Microlunatus soli: one gene and its partner. The protein of the gene in region 1 interacts with the protein of each later gene in a pairwise test. Links are inferred from orthologs where the notes say so. Each region holds a gene or a part of one and is shown on either strand. Other genes may lie near its edges.

The links.
Region 2: the proteins of rlmB (region 1) and BLU38_RS19020 interact in binary tests that used the Escherichia coli proteins (3 or more experiments, as listed by UniProt). The link is inferred for Microlunatus soli from one-to-one orthologs.

The regions. Positions count from the first base shown.
Region 1 is NZ_LT629772.1:1,928,729-1,931,896, forward strand. Bases 149-2,999 are described here. They hold rlmB (23S rRNA (guanosine(2251)-2'-O)-methyltransferase RlmB), read left to right. Parts: upstream 149-1,028; coding sequence 1,029-1,970; downstream 1,971-2,999. Other genes in these bases: cysS (cysteine--tRNA ligase), read left to right, coding at 149-1,007; BLU38_RS08990 (nucleotidyltransferase domain-containing protein), read left to right, coding at 1,985-2,770; BLU38_RS08995 (VOC family protein), read right to left, coding at 2,949-2,999. Outside these bases: more of cysS, read left to right, coding at 1-148; more of BLU38_RS08995, read right to left, coding at 3,000-3,168. UniProt on the Escherichia coli protein: Specifically methylates the ribose of guanosine 2251 in 23S rRNA.
Region 2 is NZ_LT629772.1:4,151,411-4,154,543, forward strand. Bases 309-3,124 are described here. They hold BLU38_RS19020 (NAD(P)H-hydrate epimerase), read left to right. Parts: upstream 309-886; coding sequence 887-2,362; downstream 2,363-3,124. Other genes in these bases: glmS (glutamine--fructose-6-phosphate transaminase (isomerizing)), read left to right, coding at 309-471; BLU38_RS19015 (holo-ACP synthase), read left to right, coding at 482-832; alr (alanine racemase), read left to right, coding at 2,359-3,124. In the rest of the region: more of glmS, read left to right, coding at 1-308; more of alr, read left to right, coding at 3,125-3,133. UniProt on the Escherichia coli protein: Bifunctional enzyme that catalyzes the epimerization of the S- and R-forms of NAD(P)HX and the dehydration of the S-form of NAD(P)HX at the expense of ADP, which is converted to AMP.

The DNA of each region.
Region 1 (3,168 bases):
ATGCCTATCCCGCGGCCGACGGGTCCGGTGACGTCTACTTCGACGTCCGGTCCTGGCCGGACTACGGATCGTTGTCCCGGCAGAAGATCGACGACATGGAGCCGGCCGAGGACTCCGAGCCGCGCGGCAAACGCGACCCCCGCGACTTCGCGCTCTGGAAGGGGCACAAGGCCGACGAGCCCGAGACCGCTTCCTGGGACACACCGTGGGGCCGGGGACGACCGGGTTGGCACCTGGAGTGCTCGGCGATGGCCGGCAAGTACCTCGGCGACGAGTTCGACATCCACGGTGGCGGTATCGATCTGCGGTTCCCGCACCACGAGAACGAGCTGGCCCAGTCCACCGCTGCCGGGCGGCCGTTCGCTCGCTTCTGGATGCACAACGCCTGGGTGACCGCAGCCGGGGAGAAGATGAGCAAGTCGCTCGGCAACGGCGCCCTGGTCAGCGAGGTGACCAACCTCTATCCACCGCGCGCCGTGCGGTTCTACCTGCTCGCTCCGCACTACCGTTCGGCGATCGAGTATGCCGACACCTCGTTGGCCGAGGCAACGGCGTCGCTGGATCGGATCGACAACTTCGTCGACCGCGCACGGGACGTGATCGGTGTCGCGGCTCCGGTGTTGCCGGAGTCATTCACCGCGGCGATGAATGATGATCTTGGTACGCCGGGCGCCTTGGCAGTGCTCTACAACGCCGTCAGGGAAGGAAATTCGGCGATCGAGGCCGGCGACCGCGACACCGTTGCCAACAAGCTGGCGGAGGTCCAAGGCATGCTCGGCGTGCTCGGGCTGGCCGCCGATGACCCGATCTGGCAGCACTCCGGGTCCGAGGACGCGGCGCTGACGTCGGTGGTCGACGGACTGGTCGGCGAGCTGCTGAAGCAGCGCGAGGATGCCCGTGCCAGGAAGGACTTCGCTGCCGCGGACAGTATCCGCGACACCTTGATCAAGTTGGGTGTCGAGATCTCCGACACCCCCAACGGCCCGAAGTGGCGGTTGAGCAGATGATGTTCTGGAAGGTTGTTGATCTTGCCCGGTAACAGTCAACGCAAGGGCGCCATCAAGCGCAAGGGCAAGTCGAACGCCGCGGGATCCGGGGGCCGGGTGCGACGGGGGCTGGAAGGCAAGGGGCCGACTCCCAAGGCCGAGGACCGTCCCTATCACAAGGCGTACAAGGCCAAACAGGAGCGGCAGCGCCAGGACGACGGCCGACCCCGTCGTACCGGCGGACCGCGAGCAGCCGGTCCGGAATGGATCATCGGCCGCAATCCCGTACTGGAAGCCCTCCAGGCCGAGTTGCCGATCCATGCCGGCTATGTGGCCGAGGGTTCCGAACGGGACGACCGGTTGCGCGACATCTTCAAGATCACCGCCGATCGCGGCATCTCGCTGCTGCAGACCAGCCGCGGCGATCTTGATCGGATGACCTCCGGTGCCGTCCACCAGGGTGTGGCGCTGCAGCTGCCCAGCTACGACTACAAGCATCCCGACGACCTGCTGGACCTGGCCGGAGCGAAGCCGCTCTTCGTCGCTCTGGACAAGGTGACCGATCCGCGCAACCTCGGAGCGATCGTCCGATCCGCGGCCGCCTTCGGCGCCAACGGGGTGCTGATCCCCGAACGCCGCTCGGCCGGCATGACAGCCGCAGCCTGGAAGACCTCGGCCGGCGCCGCCGCCCGGATCCCGATCGCGCGAGCCACCAATCTCACCCGCACCCTGCAGAGCTATGCCAAGGCGGGGCTGTTCATCGTCGGCCTGGATGGGGACGGCGACACCGATATCGCCGAACTGCCACAGGCGACCGACCCGCTGGTGCTGGTCGTCGGCAGCGAGGGCGAGGGCTTGTCCCGGCTGGTCCGGGAAAGTTGTGACGTGATCGCCTCGATCCCGATCCGCTCCAGCGTGGAGTCGCTGAATGCCGGTGTGGCCACCAGCGTCGCGCTGTACGAGGTGGCTCGACACCGTAACTGAGGGGCTTCACCACCATGCAGCACCACCAGGACAGCATCGACGTCTTCGTCGAGCGCGCCAGCCAGGACCCGGAGGTGATCGGGATCGTGCTGGACGGCTCGGTCGCCGCGGGCACCGAACGTCCGGACTCCGACGTCGACCTGTGCCTGGTGCTCACCCCGGAGGCCTTCGCCACGGCCTGGAAACGTCATCGGCTCAGCTACGTCGAACGCGACGGCATCACCTATCCGGGCGGGTATTACGACATCAAGGTCGCCAGCTCGGATTACCTGCGCCGGGCGGCGGAGTGCGGCGACGAACCGATGCGAGCGTCGTTGCTGCACGCCCGGGTGCTCTGGTCGCGGGACGACGAATTGGCCGGGTTGATCGCCGCCGTGCCGCTGCTCCCCGATCACGTCTGGGAGCAGCGGATGGCGTCGTTCATCGCTCAACTCCGGTTGCACGGCGGTTACTTCCTGCGGCAGGCCGCCGAGCACCACAACAGCTACTTGTCCCACCATGCCGCGGTGCACATGGTCGGCGCGGGTGGCCGGGCACTGCTGGCGTTGAACCGGACACTGTTCCAAGGGCAGAAGTATCTTGACCAGACGCTGGCCGGGCTGGACCGTATCCCGGTCGGCTATGCCGAAGCGGCGCGTGCGGCCCTGGACGATCCCGGCATCGCAACCGGGACCCGCTACCGGGATCTGCTCGAGTCCTTCCATGCCTGGCCGTTGACCGAGGACGAGACTCTGTCCACCTTCGTCCGGGACAACGAGCTCGGTTGGTTCACCGGCCGAGCTCCGGCCGAATACGCCTGATCCCCGGTTGCAGGATGCCCCCAGGAGGGTGGTGAGCAATTGGCTCGTCGCGGGCGCCGCGATGTGCGTGCCCGGGCAAGCCGCGGGAGCGAAGCCGGGCCGGGGCCCGTCGAGCGAGCGCGGCGAGCCCGTGTGCGTGCAGCGTGGCGCGCAGCAGAGCGAATTGTTCAGGCCCCGCTCAGCGGGCGACGATCTGGATCAGGTTGCCGCAGGTGTCGTCCAGCACGGCGGTGGTGACCGGTCCCATCGCCGTCGGCTGTTGGGTGAAGCTCACGCCGAGGCCGGTGAGCCGATCGTATTCGGCGTGCACGTCGTCCACCGCGAACGAGGCAGCAGGAATCCCGTCGTTCACCAGGGCTTCCTTGTAGGGCTTGACGGCCGGATGGCCGTCCGGCTCC
Region 2 (3,133 bases), 2.2 Mb from region 1 along the record:
AAGTTGGCCGCCGACTTCGCCGACGCGCCGTCGGTGCTCTTCCTCGGCCGGCATGTCGGCTACCCGGTGGCGCTGGAGGGTGCGCTGAAGCTCAAGGAGCTGGCCTACATCCACGCCGAGGGCTTCGCCGCCGGTGAGCTCAAGCACGGCCCGATCGCGCTGATCCAGGACCGGCTGCCGGTCTTCGTCGTGGTGCCGCCGCAGGGCCGCGACATGCTGCACGACAAGGTGGTGTCCAACATCGCCGAGATCCGGGCCCGGGGCGCCCTGACCGTGGTGCTGGCCGAGGACGACGACACCGAGATCGAGTCGCTGGCCGACGTCTGGATCCGACTGCCCAAGGTGTCCACCTTGTTGCAGCCGCTGGTGGCCACCATTCCGCTGCAACTGTTCGCCTGCGAGCTGGCGACCAAGAAGGGTCACGACGTGGATCAGCCGCGCAATCTGGCCAAGTCGGTCACAGTGGAATGAGCCGCCGACCATGATCATCGGGGTCGGCATCGACGTCTGCGATGTGTCCCGGTTCGCCCTGACCATCCAGCGACGGCCCGGTCTGGTCAAGCGGCTGTTCACCAGCCGTGAGGCGGAGCGGCCGACGGCATCGCTGGCTGCCCGGTTCGCGGCCAAGGAGGCCCTGGCCAAGGCGCTGGGCGCGCCGAGCGGACTGTCCTGGCTGGACGCCGAGATCGAGACCGACGAGGTCGGCAAACCGTCGCTGCGGATCACCGGCACGGTCGCCGATCGGGCCGCGGCGCTGGGTGTCGCACGGATCCACGTCTCACTGAGCCATGATGCCGGGATAGCCTCGGCTTTTGTGATCTGCGAGGACTGAACGGCTCGCAGCGGATCGACGACCGGCACCGGTGGGAGGAGCGAGGCGACGACGATGCAGACGGCCTATCCGGTGCACGACATCCGACGCCTGGAAGAGGCGGCGATCGCCGCCGACCCGCGGCACGATCTGATGCAGGCCGCCGCCGGCGCGCTCGCCGCCGTCGTCGCCGGCGAACTCGTCGAACGCCGCGGAGCTGTCTACGGTGCCAGGGTCCTGCTGCTGATCGGCGGCGGCAACAACGGCGGCGACGCGCTCTTCGCCGGGGCGCTGCTGGCACGACGAGGGGTCGCGGTCCGTGCGCTGCCGGTGCTCGGTACGCCGCATCCGGCGGGACTCGCGGCATTGCGCCGGGCCGGTGGCCGGATCCTCGAACCCTTGGCGGTGGACGAGCAGGCCGAGACCGTCCCACAGGGCTGCGATCTCGCCGTCGACGGCGTCCTCGGCATTGGCGGGCGGCCCGGGCTTCCCGATCGGGTCGCCGCCGTGCTGGACCGGCTGAACGACCTGCGGGTGCCGATCGTCGCGGTCGATCTACCGTCCGGGGTCGACGCCGACACCGGTGCCGTTCCCGGCGCCGCGGTGACGGCCGCAGTCACGGTCAGCTTCGGCGCCGCCAAACCCTGCCAGCTGATCGAGCCGGCGCGCAGCCGGTGCGGTCGGGTCGTCGATGTCGATCTTGGTTTCGGCCATGACGATCGGCTGACCCGGATCAGCGCGCTGGACGAAGATGATCTTGCGCGGGATTGGCCCTACCCGGGCGTGACCAGCAGCAAGTACACCCGTGGTGTGGTCGGTATCGACGCCGGTTCGGACAGCTATCCCGGCGCGGGCATCCTGGCCGCCCACGGCGCGGTGTATGCCGGCGCCGGGATGGTGCGCTTCCACGGAGCCGAGGAATCCCGACGGGTGCTGACCGGCGCGCTGCCCAACATCGTCTACGGCGACGGCCGGGTGCAGGCGATGCTGTACGGCTCCGGCTGGGGTGATCGGCCCGACGGCGCCGACGTGATCGCGCACGGCTTGGAGACCGGCCTGCCTGCCGTGGTGGACGCCGACGGCCTGCAACGGTTGCCGGCCGGCGGACTCTCCCCGGAGTGGTTGATCACGCCGCATGCCGGTGAGCTGGCCCGACTGCTCGGCTGCGACCGGGGCGAGGTCGAGAGCGACCCGGTCGGCGCCGCACATCGTGGCGCGGACCGGACCCATGCCACCGTGCTGCTCAAGGGCGCGACCCAGGTCGTCGCCCGCCCGGGACGGCGCTCGGTGCTGATCGCCGTACCGGGGCCGGCGTGGACCGCGCAGGCAGGGTCGGGTGATGTGTTGGCCGGTATCTGCGCGACTCTGTTGGCGGCCGGTGTCCCGGCAGCCCGGGCAGGAGCGCTCGGCGCGTCACTGCAGGCGGTGACCGCCGCGGAGTTCCCCGGACCGGTGCCGCCGCATCGGCTGGCCGAACACGCGGCCACTGTCCTCGGACGACTCGGACAACGGGCCGCCGGCGCGGCCGATCGGGAAGGAAGCCGATCATGATCGACGAATCGATCTTCCCCGGTCCGGGGGCCGTCGGGATCGCACCGCAGACGGCCTCGGCCGTTGTTGATCTTGGTGCGTTCAGTCGGAATCTCACCCGACTGCGCGAGCATGTCGGCAGCACGCCGGTGATGGTGGTGGTGAAGGCCGACGGCTACGGGCACGGCATGATCAACTGTTCCCGTGCCGCCCGACAGGCCGGCGCAGACTGGCTCGGCGCCGCAACACCGACCGAGGCCCTGCAGCTTCGCGAATCCGGCGATCAGGGTCGACTGCTGTGCTGGCTCTACGGCCCGGACGAGGATCTGGAACCGGTGGTCGCCGCCGACATCGACATCGCCGCCCATTCGGCCGAACAGATCTCCATGATCACCGCGGCGGCCGGTGCGGTGGAGCGGACCGCCCGGGTCCATCTCAAGATCGACACCGGGCTGTCCCGCAACGGTGCGGCGGCGGACCGCTGGCCCGAGCTGTGCGCGATCGCGGCCGAGGCGGAGCAGGCGGGTGCGGTGCGGATTGCCGGGATCTGGTCGCATTTCGCGGCTGCCGACGAACCCGGCCACCCGTCGATCGCCCGCCAGCAGGAAGCGTTCAGCGCGGCGCTGACCTCGGCAGAGGAGTTCGGACTGTCCCCGGAGGTCAGGCACCTGGCCAACTCCGCGGCCGGCCTCACCCTGCCGGACACCCACTACGACCTGGTCCGGTTGGGGATCGCCTGCTACGGCATCGAACCCGCGCCCGGTCTGGCTGCCGGTGTCGGAGTTGATCTTG